DNA from 4 places in the Bradyrhizobium oligotrophicum S58 genome. Region 1 is predicted to be linked to each of the others. Evidence: predicted binding sites of a transcription regulator. Region 1 holds the regulator's gene; each other region holds the start of a gene.

What was found. The regulator LexA, encoded in region 1, represses DNA repair genes until DNA is damaged. The targets are predictions, from matches to a motif close to TGTTCNNNNTGTGTTCNG.
Region 2: the regulator LexA is predicted to act here: its motif matches at 2,611-2,628, upstream of S58_RS34335 (helicase-related protein).
Region 3: the regulator LexA is predicted to act here: its motif matches at 1,770-1,787, upstream of S58_RS33575 (DNA recombination protein RmuC).
Region 4: the regulator LexA is predicted to act here: its motif matches at 2,481-2,498, upstream of S58_RS30485 (ribonuclease T2 family protein).

What each region holds. Positions count from the first base shown of each region.
Region 1 covers NC_020453.1:4,010,530-4,014,857, forward strand. The annotation lists partial or broken gene S58_RS17165 (ComEC/Rec2 family competence protein) at 1-390, shown strand, start outside; gene S58_RS17170 (hypothetical protein) at 345-602, opposite strand; gene S58_RS17175 (hypothetical protein) at 869-1,309, opposite strand; gene lexA (transcriptional repressor LexA) at 1,647-2,345, opposite strand; gene S58_RS17185 (molybdopterin molybdotransferase MoeA) at 2,567-3,778, opposite strand; gene S58_RS17190 (LysR family transcriptional regulator) at 3,881-4,328, opposite strand, start outside.
Region 2 covers NC_020453.1:7,947,816-7,952,143, reverse strand. The annotation lists gene S58_RS34350 (DUF2235 domain-containing protein) at 1-279, opposite strand, end outside; gene rpmB (50S ribosomal protein L28) at 617-925, opposite strand; gene S58_RS34340 (DUF3108 domain-containing protein) at 1,460-2,308, shown strand; gene S58_RS34335 (helicase-related protein) at 2,770-4,328, shown strand, end outside.
Region 3 covers NC_020453.1:7,747,993-7,752,320, forward strand. The annotation lists gene fmt (methionyl-tRNA formyltransferase) at 46-981, opposite strand; gene def (peptide deformylase) at 1,122-1,649, opposite strand; gene S58_RS33575 (DNA recombination protein RmuC) at 1,818-3,050, shown strand; gene S58_RS33580 (GIY-YIG nuclease family protein) at 3,144-3,497, shown strand; gene S58_RS33585 (AmpG family muropeptide MFS transporter) at 3,534-4,328, shown strand, end outside.
Region 4 covers NC_020453.1:7,026,507-7,030,834, forward strand. The annotation lists gene S58_RS30465 (NAD(P)H-quinone oxidoreductase) at 1-815, shown strand, start outside; gene S58_RS30470 (DUF3617 domain-containing protein) at 862-1,407, opposite strand; gene S58_RS30475 (hypothetical protein) at 1,462-1,782, opposite strand; gene S58_RS30480 (hypothetical protein) at 1,952-2,431, shown strand; gene S58_RS30485 (ribonuclease T2 family protein) at 2,539-3,240, shown strand; gene S58_RS30490 (23S rRNA (adenine(2030)-N(6))-methyltransferase RlmJ) at 3,347-4,207, shown strand.

The DNA of each region.
Region 1 (4,328 bases):
TCGTCGCTCGGCGACGGCGTGTCCTGCGACGAGGCCGGTTGCGTGCTGGCGCTGGCCGACGGCCGTCTCGTCGCGATGGCACTGCGCGCCGATGCGCTGGCCGATGATTGCGCCCGCGCCACGCTGGTCGTGACCACGCGCGCCGCGCCATCGTCCTGCGCCGCCGCCGTCGTCGATCGCCAGCGCGTGCAGCGGCAGGGCGCCTTGATGTTGGTGCAGCAAGGCAAGGGCTTCGCGGTCACACCGGTCCGGACGAGCGCAACCGACCGCCCGTGGTGGCCGGCTCCTGCCGAGGCCGGCGACTTCGAGACGACACTGACGCCGCGCCCGCCGGCGTCGCGCGTTCAGGACGCGACACCGCCGGAGACGGAGCAGGGTGCGGAGGATTGAGCGCCGGGGAGTTCGAACGTGCCGAGATGATACTCGCTGCGATCCGCTCCATCGAACGGCGAGGCCACCTCGACCAGCGTGAACGAGGCGGCGGGATATCGCTGCCAGATCGCAACGTCATCGGCCGTGACCGTCAGCCATCCGAACGCAAGCATGTAGCGGCCGGGCTCGGTGAGCCGGCCGGCCTTGTTCCAATCGATCTTGTCGACCACGATGAGAAACACCCCCGGCACACACAATGCCGGCCGAGGGATGTCGTTCCTGCAAGACGTCGTTCTCGCGTGATGCGATGCCATCCAGTTAATTCGACTGCCAAGTCCGACTGCCAAGTCCGACTGCCAAGTCCGACTGCCAAGTCCGACTGCCAAGTCCGAGCGCGAGGACTTCGCGTCGGCCTGCGCAAAGTCTCTCACCGCGGATCTCGTACGAACAGGTCTCTCACCAACGACAGAGACGCAGACGTCCAACCTGCAGGCGCTCAGGTGATGCTGATGCGGCGTATCGGCGTGGTCTCGCTTGTCGGACTCTCCTCGGCCATGCCGGGGCGGCGCTCGCCTGGCTGCTTGCTCACCGGCAATTGCAGCACGGTGACGCGCTGGCCTTCGCAGAGCTGGGTCACCAGCACGTGGCGGCCGTCGGCGAACTCGATGGCGTCGTGATGGCGATCGGGGACGTGCTTCTCGATGGTGTTGAACTTGGCGACGCGCTCGCGGATCGTCCGGGTCCAGAGCCAGCGGCTGTCGTAGCGGACGTCCTCGGCGAAGGCGAGCTCGGTGCCGGGCAGCATGCAGACCGCGACGTTGGGCTCGCTTTCGAGAGCGAAGCCGCGGGTCGCGGTGCCGCGGAACGTCATCGAGATCAGCGTCTCGCCGACTTTGGCTGGGCGGGACGCAACGGCATGGAGGCTGTAGTCACACATCGGATCGCTCCTCGTTGAGAGATAGCCGACCCACGCTCCCCCCGGACAGGCGCAGGCCTCTATCAGAGTGGACATCGACGGTGATGTTAGCGCGCGCTTCACGGCAATTCTGCGCTGATCTGCACCGCGTGTGCCTGCGCGCGATCACAAGCGTTTGAGCATGCCGCGCTGCACATCATGAGGTGCATTCGCGTCAAATCGACGAAGCCAGCGCTGACATGCTGCTACGCTGCAATCCGCACAGGGCTGCAAACACCGCCGATCTGCAACGACGACAGCTCGGTCGTTGCCGCATACCGCGCACGCCCGTGGTGAGGCGCGCGCTCAGTCACTGCGGTCAGTACTTGCGATAGAGGCCGACCAGCTTGCCCTGGATCTTCACCCGGTTGGGCGGCAGGATGCGCACCTCATAGGCGGTATTGGCCGGCTCCAGCGCGATCGACGCGCCGCGGCGGCGGAAGCGCTTCAACGTCGCCTCCTCGTCGTCGATCAGCGCCACCACGATGTCGCCGGTGTCGGCGGTCTCGTTGCGCTGGATCAGCGCCATGTCGCCGTCGAGGATGCCGGCATCGACCATCGAATCGCCGCGCACCTCGAGCGCGTAGTGATCACCGGAGCCGAGCATGTCGGCCGGCACGCTGATCGTATGGCTGCGCGTCTGCAGCGCCTCGATCGGGGTACCCGCGGCGATGCGGCCCATCACCGGCACCGCGACCGGGCGCTCGCCATCGTCGAGCGCCGGCGTCGAGCTGCGCACCTTGCCGAGATTGCCCTCGATCACCGACGGCGTGAAGCCGCGGCGGTTGTTGGCGGCCTGCGACAGCTCGGGCAGCTTGATCACCTCGATCGCGCGGGCCCGGTTCGGCAGGCGGCGGATGAAGCCGCGTTCTTCCAGCGCGGTGATCAGGCGGTGAATGCCGGACTTCGAGCGCAGGTCGAGCGCATCCTTCATCTCGTCGAAGGACGGCGGCACGCCGGCTTCCTTGAGCCGTTCGTTGATGAACCGCAGAAGTTCGTACTGTTTGCGCGTCAGCATCTCGTCCTGGTCCCCAGTTTGTCGTCGTCCAAATCCGAGAGCTCCGAATCCGTGAAGAGATTCCGGGAGCGCAGGGCAATCGGACGATCGGTAATTCGCGGCGCCCGCAACATACTAAAAACAAATCATGAACGGACACTATCTGTTCGATGTGTGTTCCGCAATCCTAAAAATATGATGAATGGTCCGGGCTTTGCCGGGGGGAGCTGCTCGCTCGGCGCTCACTCGGGCAGGCGCAGGATCTCACACGGGCTGCCGGCGGGCGCCTTCGGCGCAAAGGCCGGCCGGATCACCAGAGCCTGCGACAGCGCGAGATTCCCGAGCAGCGACGAATCCTGCTGCGTCACCGGCGTTGCGATCAGCGCACCATCTGCGCGCTCATCGAGCCGGGCACGCAGATAGTCCTCGCGCGAGTCGTTGGGCCCGAGCTCGCGGCCGAGCAGGGCGGTCTCGCGCGGCATCCGAGCTTCGTCGCGGCCGAGCAGGCGCCGAATCAGCGGCACCAGGAACAGGATCGCGCAGACATAGGACGACACCGGATTGCCGGGCAGGCCGATCACCCTGACGCCGCCGAGTCGGCCGTGCATCATCGGCTTGCCCGGCCGCATCGCGATCTTCCAGAACGCCATCTCGACGCCCTCGGCCTCCAGCGCCTGCTTGACCAGGTCGTGATCGCCGACCGAGGCGCCGCCGGTGGTGACGAGGATGTCGGCCTGGGCCTCGCGCGCCCGGCGGATGCCGGCCACGGTGGCCTCCAGCGTGTCCGCGGCGATGCCGAGGTCGACCGGCGTGGCGCCTTCGCTGCGCACCAGCGCGCGCAGCGCATAGCCGTTGGAATAGACGATCTGGCCCGGCCCGGGCGTCGATCCCGGCATCACCAGCTCGTCCCCGGTGGCGAGCAGCGCCACCTTCGGCCGCCGCCGCACCGGCAGCACCGGATGATTCATGCTCGCGGCCAGCGACAAATCGCGGTCGCTGAGCCGGCGGCCCTGCTTGAGCAGCACCATGCCTTCGTGGAAGTCGACGCCGGCGGGACGGATATGCCGGCCCTTGATCGCTGCCTCGGTCATCACGACGTGGCTGCCGTCGGCGACCGTGTTCTCCTGGATGACGACCGTATCGGCGCCCGCCGGCACGACGCCGCCGGTGAAGATGCGCGCCGCCTCGCCGGCCCCCACGGTGCGGTGGAAGGGCCGCCCTGCCGCGACCTCGCCGATCACCTTCAGCCGCGCCTGCGCCTTGTCCGCATCGGCCGCGCGCACGGCATAGCCATCCATCGCCGACATCGCCTCGGGCGGCTGCGTCCGCAGCGCCGCGAGGTCGCGCGCCAGCACCCGGTGAAAAGCCTCGTCCAGCGCCACCAGCTCCTCGGCCAGCGGCTCGGCGCCGGCGAGAACCGCGGATAACGCATCGGACACCGGCATCAGGGCCATGGGAGTTCCTTCGGACGGAGGCGGGTGCGCCTCGCAGGAGTCGCGTTCTATCGAACGCGCACCGCGCGGCCAAGGGCCCCAGGCGAGACCCGCATCGCCTCGCTATTCGGCTGCGACGCGACAGGCAGCGCGCTCGGTCGCGTGCAGGATATCGGCGATCGTGTTTCGCAGCCAGACCGAGGCCGCATCACGATCGAGCTGCAGCGGCCAGACCATCGAAACCGCCGGCAGCCGCAGCTTCAACGGGGTGGGACAGAGCGTCAGCCCGAAGCGCGGCCCGTAGAGCCTCGCCATCCGAGTCGGGATCGTCGTGATCACCGGTGAGGCGGCCACGGTGGCGAGCACGCTCAGGAATTCCGAAGAGGCCGACACGACGTTGAGCTCCGTCTCGATCTCATCCAGCGCCGCCTCCAGGCAGCCCTGCAGGCTGTTTGTCAGCGTCACCAGCGCGTGCGGAAGCGACAGGTAGTCGGCCAGGCTGATCGGCGTCTTCAGCGCGATGTGCTTGGGATTGTAGACGCAGCTCAGCGCCTGCTCGAACAGGAACTGG
Region 2 (4,328 bases), 3.9 Mb from region 1:
GCCCTCCTCGTAGTGCGTGGCAAGGAAGCTGTAGGCGTTGATGACGTTGTCATCGAGGCCGTAGCCGGTCGCGAGCCCGAGCACGAGATTGAAATTCGCCTTGAAGCGGTGCCAGCTGTCAGGCTGAGTCAGCGTGCCGACGCCGGGATCGTAGAACACCGCCTGATGCGGCGTCGTCTTGTCGGTCTTGCGCAGACAGCGATAGAGCTTGAGGACGTTGGAAATGTTCTCGCTGATCTCGTTACCGGTGCCGTCGCAACAGATGACAATATTCTTCATGGCAAAGGAATGTCCGGAATAATGCTACCCGGGCGAGTGTAGAATATCCTGCGGAGCTTGGGGAGGCCGGTTCGTATGGCACTTCGTCCGGGGTGCAGTTGTCCCGGGGGCCGCTTTGCGTGCGGTAAGGCCGAGAGCCCGAAGCACCCGATGACGCGCAGCCATTGTGCGCACATCAGGTCACTAGGTGTGCCTTGCACGCCGTCGTCCGTGACTTCCGCGAGGCCGTGTCATCCGCAAGCAAGAACGGCCGGATCTTGCGACCCGACCGTTCCGTCTACTCAGTTCGCTCTGAGCCCTGCGCGCGATGCGCCGGACTATTGCGTCAATCTGAACTTCAGCTCGCCTGAGCGACCGGCGCAGCGTCGGCGGCCTTCTTCTCGATGGCGCGCTTCAGCTCCAGCGCACGCGGCGACAGGACGGCAGCGTTGGCCTTGAGCAGGTAGGCGTCGAGGCCGCCATTGTGGTCGACGCTCTTGAGCGCGTTGGTCGAAACGCGCAGGCGCACGTTGCGGCCGAGTGCATCGGAGATGAAGGTCACGTTGCACAGGTTCGGCAGGAAGCGCCGCTTGGTCTTGATGTTGGAGTGGCTCACCTTGTGGCCAACCTGGGGGCCCTTGGCCGTCAGTTCACAGCGCCGCGACATGGCAATAAATCCTCTCTCATCCCCGCACCCTTCGCCCACCTGTGTCGGTGGGCCGCGGGGGTCCAAAACTCGTCCAGCTCGTCTCTGGGAGATGCGGTCCTATAGGGGGGATGCGGCTTTTCGTCAAGGATTTGAGGGCCGGAGTGATGCCGATCTACCTGATGCCGAGGGGAGGGGGCGTCCGGGCCGCGTTCCGTTTGCCGCGGCGTTCCGCCGCGACGCCGCCGGTTAACCGGAAAGCTGGCGTACAATCAAGGATATAGCCGGGGCGCACGACCATATATTGGGCGTATTCGGGTGGGATGAACAATGTCCGGCGGTAGTCTGCGGAGCCGACCGGGGCCGGACAGGTTCACGCGGCCCGGCGGGACCGCAGGCGGCGGTCCGAGGGGCTATCCGGGCGCAAAGCGCTGGACAATCCGCCATTGTGGGACGGTTCGCGTTGTTCGAAGGCGTTTTTGGCTTAAGTAGCAAGGACGGTGCGCCGGATTGGCCCGGTGCTCAGGCAGGCGGATCGGCAGGATCATCCCTCACGTGACCATCATTTCGGCTCCCTTATTTCGCTTCTGCCGCCTGGTCGCGGCCGGTTCCGCCCTATGCCTGCTGCTGCTGGCGCAGAACGCCCAGGCGCAGGCCCGGCTCGATGCGCAATACACGGCGTCGCTAGCCGGTATTCCCGTAGGCAAAGGCACCTGGGCCATCGAGATTGGCGACGATCAGTATGGCGCCTCCGCGCAAGGCGGCACCGCCGGGCTGCTCAAGAGCTTCTCGCAAGGGTCGGGCACCGGCTCGGTGCAGGGGCGCGTCGTCAACGGCGCTCTGGTCGGCCAGAGCTATCAGGCCTCGACCAGCACGGGAAAGAAATCCGAGCAGATTCGCATCAATCTGCAGAATGGCAATGTGAAGGATTTTGCCATCGAGCCCGCGCCGCCGGTCGATCCCGACCGTATTCCGGTAACAGACGCGCACAAGCGTGGCGTGCTCGATCCGATGACCGCGTCGCTGGTGCGGGTGCCCGGGAATGGCGAGTTGCTAGCGCCGGAATCGTGTCATGGCGCGGCGCCGGTGTTCGACGGCCGCATGCGCTACGAGCTCAAGCTCGACTACAAGCGCATGGAGAACGTGAAGGCGGATAAGGGGTATCGCGGCCCGGCGCTGGTCTGCGCGATCTACTTCACCCCCGTTGCGGGCTACATCCCTGACCGGCCGGTCGTGAAATATCTGGCCCAGGCCCGCAACATGGAGATCTTCTTCGTGCCGATCGCGGGCACCCGCGTGCTGGTGCCGTTCAAGATGGTGATTCCGACGCCGCTGGGAACCGCAACGCTGGAGGCGACGTCGTTCATCACCCAGGCCATGCCGCACGTCGCCAAGACGCAGTAGCGGTGCGCACGACCGCTTTCCTGTGTGTCCCATGCTCGTCGTCCCGGATTCGCGCCCCGCGGTCCGAAATGTTGGTGTCACGGCACGCGCTGCTATGCCGTCCGTGCTCTCACGAATCCGTTTGACTCTTCCCTGATTCTGATTCGACTCGGACCTCAGGGAAAGGTGTGTCGGTTCCATGGCGAAAGCGTTGCTTGTGGATCAGCAAAAAGCTTGATCTAGTGGAGTACCAAACGCAGGGCGCGAGATGTTGCGGTGAACGAAGCCGGAAAGCCGCAGGAGTCAGCGATTCCTTCGCGATTCGTTCCCAAGGCGTTCCGAAGCTTAAGCTGCGTCCCTATATGCGTAGCAATGTGAGACAGGGGTGAGGATCGCAGCCTCTCAGAAACACGACAAATCCAGCATCCATCGCGCCTGACCCGCGCGCCTGCAACGCCGGCTTCGAGACCCAAATTTAACGAATGGCTTTTTCGTCTTCTTCGGCTGCCTCGCCTTTCGAGCGTACGCCCGATCGCGTTGCTGGAAACGGCGTCACTGCCGTGCTCGGCCCGACCAACACCGGCAAGACGCATCTGGCGATCGAGCGCATGCTCGCGCATTCCTCCGGCATCATCGGCCTGCCGCTGCGGCTGCTCGCGCGCGAGGTCTACAACAAGATCGCCGATCGGGTCGGCAGCGAGGCCGTGGCGCTGATCACCGGCGAAGAGAAGATCAAGCCGAAGAACCCGCGTTATTGGGTGTCGACCGTCGAGGCTATGCCGAGGGATCTCGACGTGTCGTTCCTCGCCGTCGACGAGATCCAGATCGCCTCCGATCTCGAGCGCGGCCACGTCTTCACCGATCGCATCCTCAACCGTCGTGGCCGCGACGAGACGCTGCTGTTAGGTGCAGCGACGATGCGGCCCATGATCGAGCGGCTGTTGCCGGGCGCCTCGATGGTGACGCGGCCGCGATTGTCGCAGCTCGAATTCGCCGGCGATCGCAAGATCACGCGGCAGCCGCGCCGGACCGCGATCGTCGCGTTCTCCGCCGACGAAGTCTATGCGATCGCCGAGCTGATCCGCCGCCAGCATGGCGGCGCCGCTGTCGTGCTCGGCTCGCTGTCGCCACGCACCCGCAACGCGCAGGTGGCGATGTTCCAGAACGGTGATGTCGACTATCTCGTCGCCACCGACGCCATCGGCATGGGGCTCAATCTCGATGTCGACCACGTCGCCTTTGCCTCGGACCGAAAGTATGACGGCTATCAGTTCCGGCGCCTGACCCCGTCCGAATTCGCCCAGATCGCCGGCCGCGCCGGGCGCGCAACGCGTAACGGCACCTTCGGCACTACCGGGCGTTGTGCGCCGTTCGAGCCCGAGCTCGTCAATGCGCTGCAGAGCCACGCCTTCGACAGTGTGAAGGTTTTGCAATGGCGCAACTCGAAGCTGGATTTCTCGTCTCTGAGCGCCCTCCAGGTGTCGCTGGCACTGGCGCCCGGGCACGAGGCGCTGACGCGTGCGCCGACCACGGAAGATTTGCGCGTGCTCGATCACGCCGTCCGCGACGCCGAGGTGCGCGACATGGCGCATGGCGCTGCGGCTGTCGAGCGTCTATGGGAAACCTGCCAGATCCCTGACTATCGCAGGCTTTCGCCGGCCGCGCATTCCGAGCTGGTGACCACCGTGTTCGGTTTCCTGATGCAGAAGGGACGGATTCCGGACGCCTGGTATGCTGCCCAGGTTGATCAGGCCGACCGCGTCGACGGCGACATCGATACGCTGTCGGGGCGGATTGCACAGATTCGTACCTGGACTTTCGTTGCCAACCGGCCGGATTGGCTTGGTGATCCCGACCATTGGCAGGGGATTACCCGCGAACTCGAAAATAAATTGTCAGACGCCCTTCATGAACGGCTCACGGAGCGTTTCGTTGATCGTCGTACCAGTGTATTGATGCGGCGCCTGCGGGAGAACAGTGTTTTGAATACGGAAATCGGCAAGACCGGCGAAGTGATCGTTGAAGGGCACGCGATCGGCCG
Region 3 (4,328 bases), 3.7 Mb from region 1:
GAGATGGATGCGCCGGTCAAGCCCGCGCATGACGGGTTGAGGACGTCAGCCGAAGCGCAGGCCCGGCGCAACGCGGGTCCCGCGCAGAAAATCGCCGGCCTTCATTGGCGCCTTGCCGGCGCGCTGCAGCTCGACGATGCGAATGGCGCCGTCGCCGCAGGCAATGGTGAGCTGTTCGTCCAACACGGTACCGGGCTCACCGGCGCCGGTCACCTGCTGGCAGCGCAGGATCTTCAGCCGCACCGCCTCACCGTCCAGCGCGACCTCACTCCAGGCGCCGGGAAACGGCGACAGGCCATGGATGTGCCGCAGCACAGCGTGGGCCGGCCTGGCCCAGTCGATCCGCGCCTCCGCCTTCTCGATCTTGGCCGCATAGGTCACGCCGTCCTCGGCCTGCTTCGTCAGCGTCAGCCCGCCGCGCTCCAGCGCCGCCATTGCCCGCACCATCAGGTCGGCGCCAATCCGCGCCAGTTTGTCGTGCAGGTCGGACGCGGTCATCGCATCGGTAATGCCCAGGCGCTCGGCCATCGCGACGTCGCCGGTGTCGAGGCCGACATCCATCTTCATCACCATGACGCCGGACTCGGCATCGCCTGCCATGATGGCACGGTTGATCGGCGCGGCGCCGCGCCAGCGCGGCAGCAGCGAAGCGTGGAGGTTGTAGCAGCCGAGCCCGGGCGCATCGAGAATGGCCTGCGGCAAGATCATGCCATAGGCGACCACGACGGCGGCATCAGCTCCATGCGCGCGAAACTCGGCCAGCGCCTCCGCCGTCCGCAGCGTCTTCGGCGTGAATACGGGAATGCCGAGCCGGCGCGCCTCGGTCTCGATCGGCGTCGGCTGCAGGGCAAGGCCACGGCGGCCGCCTGGCTTCGGCGCCCGCGTGTAGACGGCCGCGATCTCATGACCATGGCCGGCAAGCTCGAGCAGCGTCGGCACGGCGAAATCGGGCGTGCCCATGAAAATCAGGCGAAGCGGCATCGATACACTCTCGTCTTGCGAGGTCCGCCTCCCCGCGCTCGTCATGCCCGCGCTTGTCGCGGGCTTCCACGTCTTGCGTCGTTCCAGGCTATCGCGTGAATGGCCGGGTCAAGCCCGGCCATGACGGGTGAGTTTTGGATCTACTCCGCGCGCTTGGCGGCCTTGGTAAACTTCTTCATCACGCGGTCGCGCTTCAGCTTCGACAGATAGTCGATGAACAGCACGCCGTTGAGATGATCGATCTCGTGCTGGATGCAGGTGGCGTAGAGCCCCTCGGCATCCTCTTCCCGCAGCTTGCCGTCGAGATCGATGAATCGCACGCGCACCCGCGCCGGCCGTTCGACCTCCTCGTAATATTCGGGGATCGACAGGCAGCCTTCCTCGTACACCGACAACTCGTCGGACCTGGCGATGATCTCGGGATTGATGAAGACGCGCGGCTCGCGCTTGGTCTCGCCGCCCTCCGCGTCCGGCTTGGCCAGATCCATGGTGATGACGCGCAAGGGTTGTGCGACCTGGATCGCCGCGAGCCCGATGCCGGGCGCGTCGTACATGGTCTGGAACATGTCGTCGACCAGCTGCCGGATCTCCGGCGTGACCTTCTCGACAGGCTTGGACACCAGCCGCAACTGCTTGTCCGGCAGGATGATGATTTCGCGTAGTGACATGGGCGCGATTTAAGCCGGGGAACAGAGGCGGTCAATGTGATCGGGAGCGGTTAAGACATCGCTAACCAAGAATTTCAACGCTTCGTTAACCATGCTTCTTAACCCGGCGTTAACCATAAACGTTCTCTCTTCGTTCGCGAGGTCCAGCGAATCGGATAGACGGAGGCGATGACCGCCAGCCAATCCCTCAATCCTGTCGTCGTCATGATCGGCGATCTGCCCATCAGGGCCAGCGATGCGCTGATCGGATTTGGCGTTCTGGTGCTGCTGTTGCTCGTGATGATCGCCCTTGCGGTGACCCGCTCCGGCCGGCGCGGCGTGGAGCTTGCCGCCCAGCAGGCGATGCGCGCCGACGAGCTCGAACAGCGATTCGGCGACATGATGCGGATCCAGAGCGAGGCTTCGGGGCGGGTCGACGCGATGGCGCAACTCCTCGCCGGCCGCCAGGTAGATCTTGCCCGCAGCGTCAACGAACGGCTCGACGCCGTCACCCACCGCGTCGGCCAGTCGATGGAGCAGAGCACGCGCCACACCATGGACTCCTTGCGCGTGCTGCACGAGCGGCTCGGCATCATCGACAATGCCCATCGCGACCTCAGCGAACTGACGACGCAGGTGACCACGTTGCGCGACGTGCTCGCCAACAAGCAGTCGCGCGGCGCCTTCGGCCAGGCGCGCATGGAGGCGATCGTGCAGGACGGGCTGCCGAAAGGCAGCTACGCGTTCCAGTACACCCTCGCCAGCGGCAAGCGGCCGGACTGCGTGGTGTTCCTGCCCGACGCCCGGCCGCTTTGCATCGATGCCAAGTTTCCGCTGGAGGCGGTGACCGCGCTGCATGACGCCGCAAGCGAGGAGGAAAAGCGTGTCGCTGCGCAGCGGCTGCGCACCGACGTGCTGCGCCACGTCAACGACATCGCCGAAAAATATCTGGTCGTCGGCGAGACGCAGGACACCGCGCTGATGTTCGTGCCCTCGGAATCGGTCTACGCCGAGATTCATGACGGCTTCGACGACGTCATCCAGAAGGCCTACCGCGCCCGTGTCGTGCTGGTGTCGCCATCGCTCTTGATGCTGGCGATCCAGGTCATGCAGCAGATCATGAAGGACGCCCGCATCCGCGACGCCGCCGATCAGATCCGCAACGAGGTGATCCATCTCGGCGACGATCTCGGCCGCCTGCGCGAGCGCGTGCTCAAGCTGCAGAAACATTTCGGCGATGTCGGCGAAGACATCCGCCAGATCCTCATTTCCGCCGACAAGATCGAAAAGCGCGCGAGCCGCATCGAGGAGCTGGATTTCAGCAAGCAGGACGCGGCCGTGGAGTCGCCGCGGATTGCGCCGAGCACAGGCGCGACGCCGGACTTGTTTCCGCTGGCGGGGCGGATGCAGGCGGGGGAGTGATGAGGGGACTGCCTTGGTTGCAGGAGGGGGCAATCCCAACAACACTGTCATCGCCCGGCTTGACCGGGCGATCCAGTATTCCAGAGACGTCAGATGAGTGCACGGAGCTACTACGTGTACATCCTCGCCAGCCATATTGGCGGCACGCTGTACATCGGAGTCACCAACGACCTGATCCGTCGGGTCGCCGAGCACCGATCGAAGGTCTCCGAGAGCTTCACCAAACGCTACGGTGTGACCAAGCTCGTTTACTTCGAGGCATTCGAACAGATCGAGCAAGCGATCCATCGCGAGAAGCGCTTGAAGAAATGGCAGCGGGATTGGAAGATTTCTTTGATCGAGAAAGACAACCCGAACTGGAACGATCTTTATCCGGAGATCGCCGGAGGCGATGGACAGGCCTCTGGAATACTGGATCGCCCGGTCGAGCCGGGCGATGACAGCTGAGCTTGTGGCACCGTCCAAATCTGGTACCACCCTCCCATGACCGCACCTCAGGCTCCTCCCGACATCACAGCGACCGCAGCGAATCCCGGCACCGCCAAGCCCGCCCCCACCTGGCGCGAGAGCATGGCGGTCTACCTGCAGCCGCGCGTCCTTGTCGTGCTGTTCCTCGGCTTCTCATCGGGGCTGCCGCTGGCGTTGTCCGGGTCGACCTTGCAGATCTGGATGCGCGAGCTCGGTGTCGATCTCGGCACCATCGGGCTGTTCGCGCTGGTCGGAACTCCGTACACGCTGAAATTCCTGTGGGCACCGCTGGTCGACGCGCTGCACGTACCGCTGCTGACGCGCGCGTTCGGACGGCGGCGCGGCTGGCTGGTGTTCGCGCAAGCGCTGCTGATCGGCGCCATTCTGCTGCTGGCGCTGACCGACCCGGCGCGAGCGCCGTTCATGGTGGCGCTGGCCGCCGTGCTGGTGGCCGCGATGTCGTCGACCCAGGACATCGTCGTCGATGCCTTCCGCGTTGAGAGCCTGCCGGAGAGCGAGCAGGCCGCCGGCATGGCGTCCTACGTCGCCGCCTACCGCATCGGCATGCTGGTCTCGACCGCGGGCACGCTGGTGGTGGTCAGCGCCTTCGAGAACTCAGGACTTTCCCGCCCGTCGTCCTGGATGTGGGGCTATGTCGTGATGGCAGCGCTGGTGCTGATCGGCACGATCACGGCGCTGGCCGCGACCGAGCCGGCGCAGTCGAAGCAGGCGGAGGCGGAGATGGGTGCGGACACCGCGCTCGCCCGCGTGATGCATGCGGCCGCCGGCGCCTTCCTCGAATTCCTCAGC
Region 4 (4,328 bases), 3.0 Mb from region 1:
AGCCCAATCCCGTGCCGGGGTTGGAAGCCTCGGGGCGCATCGTGGCCTGCGGCGCCAACGTTCACCCGGAGCGACTGGGTGAAGCGGTGATCGCGCTGACCGACGGCGGCTCATACGCGCAATACGTTGCCACCGATCAGCATCTTGCACTGGACTTGCCGAACGGCCTCGACTGGATCCAGGGCGCCGCCCTGCCCGAGGCGATGTTCACGACCTGGTTCAACTTCTTCGAGCTGATGCGCATGGCGCCCGGGGAGACGGCCCTGATTCATGGCGGCAGCAGTGGTGTCGGCACCATCGCGATCCAGCTGCTGCGCGCGCTCGGTCATCCGGTCTTTGCCACCGCCGGCACCGCGGAGAAGCGCGCCGCGGCGCTCAGGCTCGGCTGCAGCGCCGTGTTCGACTATGCCGATCCCGATCTCGCCGGGCAGATCCGCGCGGCGACGGGGAAGCGCGGCGTCGACTGCATCCTCGACACCTCCGCAGGCGCTCACATCGCGCAGGACCTTGCTGCGCTCGCGATGGGCGGACGGATCGCCCTGCTGTCGGCTGGAGGCGGGAAAGACCTCGGAGTGCCACTGCGCAGCCTGATGGCGCGCCGGGCCAGCATCACCGGCGCATTCCTGCGGTCGACGCCGCTCGATCTCAAGCGGCGCATCGCAACCGACCTGAGGCAACGCATCTCACCCCTTCTCGGAACGGCCATTCGGCCGCACATCGACAGGACCTATCGCCTGTCCGAGGCAGCCGATGCGCACGAACGCATGGAGACGAGCCGACACATCGGGAAGATCGTACTTCGCGTCCGCGGATGAGCGCCAACCCACGTCTCTGCGCTCGCCACGCGCAACGAGCGCACGCCTACTGCTTCACGCCCGGGATCAGGGCCTTCAGCTTGTTCATGTCCTTGACGTTCATCTTCATGCCGCCGGGCATCACGATGTCGCCGGGTTTCTGGTCGGGTTTGCAGGCCCCGAGCCACTTGGCCTCGATCGTCATCGCCGTGTCCTTGCCGGCGGGGCCGGTCGTGCCGCCCTGGATGTGCGAGCTGGTCTTGACCGTATAGGCCGAGTTGAAATCACCGGTGATCTCGGCATGCGAGGTCGTGTTCATGCCGCCGAAGCTGCAGACGGAATCGCTGACATAGCCGGCCGCGGTCTTCTGGATGTCCTGCTTCGAGCAGGCCTGCTGCGCCATCGGCGAGGCCATGTTGTTCATGTCCTTGTCGGTGGTCTCGTCGGTGCAATGCTGCATGGTCATTTCCGGCAGCTGGCCACCGGACCTGATCATCTTCAATTCCCACAGGCCGGGCTTGCGCACCGGCAAATCGAGCGCAACGGCGGTGCCAGCCGCCCCGCCGAGCACGCCGAAACAGAGCAGTCCGAGAGCGAGGCGATGGCGTGTCATGATCGTGTTCCGGCTTGATGTCGATCGGCGGACCGATGACGCCGAATCATGGCGTTAGTAGAGCGTCCGCAGCGGCCGCTGCGCCGAGCCATATGGCACCCAGCGGCAGGCGAACGACACGTAGCCGCCATAGCGGGCGTCGACCGCCAGGAATTTGGCGACCTTGCCATAGGAGGCGCAGTGATCGACCGCGACCTGGCGCGCATCCGTGGTCTGGGCCAGCGGGTAGGCGATGATGCCGCCGGTGTCGTTGCCCCTGAAGGCCGGCACCGTGTCGGCCGATGCCGGCGCCGCGGCGAGCACCGCCACAGCGGCCAACAGGCCGGCAGCCTTGACGACTCGGGCGTTCGCGGTCCCGACCTTTAGCATCCGCATTGCATTCTCCTTCGCGCTGGTGTGCCATCCTAAAGGTCCTGTCCGGCCAAGAAAAGAACACCGGCCTCGCGTTAACAGGACTAATCGTGGAGTGTTGCCGCGTTGCACTTGACCTCCTGTGGCCGCCGCGGCACGGTCCACGCTCCCGGATCAGCCTTGCGGACGGCCCATGCGTGACTTCAGCACACCTTTCAAGACGATCGGCGCCAAGACGACCGGCGCTGCCGGCGGCGCGCTGCTCGCGGCCATGATCGCGACCGCGCCGGCCCACGCCGCCAACCCGCTCGAGATGAACTTCTGGCTCTCCGGCCCCAAATATGAAGGCCGGGTCGCCCCCTGCGAGGCGGCAATCCCGACCATCGTCTCGCGCTTCCAGGACAAGGAAAGCACCTTCTGGAATTCCTCGCTGACGATCACCGGCGTCGCCAACGTCCGCGAGATCGCCTTCCGGTCCTGGCAGTCCGACAACATCCCGCGCCGGTTCTGCACCGGCAGCGTGATGGTCAGCGACGGCAAGGTGCGGACGCTGAATTATTCGATCATCGAGGATGGCGGCTTCGCCGGTTACGACCAGGGCGTCGAGTTCTGCGTCGTCGGCCTCGACCGCAACTGGGCGTTCAACCCGGCCTGCCGCGCCGCCAAGCCCTGATCACGGCAACGACTATGCGCTGGAACGGCTGCCGCTCGGCAGCCGTTTTTGTTCTTGTAATGTTCCAAGGCATTGGTAAGTTCCTGGAATAGTCCAGGGAGTTCGCCATGTTCGATTGCCTGCGCCGCCCCGCCCGCCTCGCCACAACGATCGCCTGTTTCGCGCTGCTGCTCGGCGCTCTCGCCGCTGCGCCAGTGGCGGCCCAGGACCGCCGCCAGAACGCGCCGGGCGCGTTCGACTTCTACGTGCTGTCGCTGTCCTGGTCGCCGTCCTTTTGTGCCGAGGCCGAAGAGCGCGGCGGCCGCGGCAGCCGCTCGCAGCAATGCAGCGGACGGCCCTACTCCTTCGTCGTGCACGGGCTGTGGCCGCAATACGAGGCCGGCTATCCGGAATATTGCGAGCAGCCTTCGCCACGCCTGCCGCGCAACATCATGACCTCCATGCTCGATTTGATGCCGGCGCCGGGCCTGATCTACAACGAGTGGGACAAGCACGGCACCTGCGCCGGCCTGTCGGCGAAGAGCTATTTCGAGACCATCCGCAAGGCCCGCGCCGCGATCAAGATCCCGCAGGAATTCCTCGACCTGACGGAGGCGAAGACGGTGTCCCCAGCCGCCATCGAGGACGCCTTCATCAAGGTCAATCCCAAGCTCACGACATCGGCCATCGCCGTGACCTGCAACCGCACGCGGCTCAGCGAGATCAGGATCTGCCTGACCAAGGACCTCGAATTCCGCAACTGCGACGAGGTCGACCGCCAGGCCTGCCGGCGCGACGAGGTCAACATGCCGCCGATGCGCGGCGGATAGCCCGCCTTCGCCAAGCGGCCGCCGCGTAGCGTCCTCCGCCGCGGCGGCGGGCGTGGCCTCAACGACGGGGTACCCTTTTCACGCGGAACGGCGTAACCCCAATCGCATGAACTACCGACACGCCTTTCACGCCGGCGGCTTCGCCGACGTCATCAAACACATCGTGCTGACGCGCATCCTGGTCTACCTCCAGGACAAGCCGGCGGCGTTCCGGGTGATCGACACCCATGCCGGCGCCGGTCTCTATGATCTCACCGGCGACGAGGCGACGCGCAGCGGCGAGTTCCTGACCGGCATCGCGCGGCTTCTGCAGGCGCGGCTGTCGGATCAGGCCTATGCGCTGGTCGCGCCCTATCTCGACATCGTCCGATCGTTCAATCCGACCGCCGAGCTCGTCGCCTATCCCGGCTCGCCGCTGATCGCCCGCGCACTGCTGCGGCCGCAGGACCGCATGACCCTGTGCGAGCTGGCGCCCGGTCCGCGCAAGCAGCTGATCGATTCGCTGCGCCGCGATACGCAGGCCCGCGTCGTCGATCTCGACGGCTGGATTGCCCTGCCCGCCTTCGTGCCGCCGAACGAGCGCCGCGGCGTGGTGCTGATCGATCCGGCGTTCGAGGCGAAGGATGAGTTCGAGCGCCTCGCCGACCGCTTCGCTGCGGCCTTCGCGAAGTGGACGACCGGTATCTACGTGCTGTGGTATCCGGTCAAGAGCCGGCGCGCCACCGAGCAGCTCGCGGACCGCGTCGCGCATTTCGCAGCTGCGGCCAAGCCGCCCGGCAAGGTGCTGCGGATCGAGTTCAGCGTGGCCCCGCAGATCGAAGGCGAGGTGCTGACCTCGACCGGGCTGCTCGTCGTCAACCCGCCCTGGACTTTGCATGATGAGCTCAAGCTGATCCTGCAGGAGTTGCAACGGCCGCTCGGCCAGGGCGGCCCCGCACGCTTCAGGCTGGACATCCCCAAAGCTTGAAGCGGGCGCTGGTCGAAAAGCCATAGGCAATCGCCGCGGAACCGTATTACAGTGGTTGATTGTAAGACTGGCTTTACGTTCCGCTTCCGCGAATGGTTGCGGCGGGGTGATCAAGGCCTAA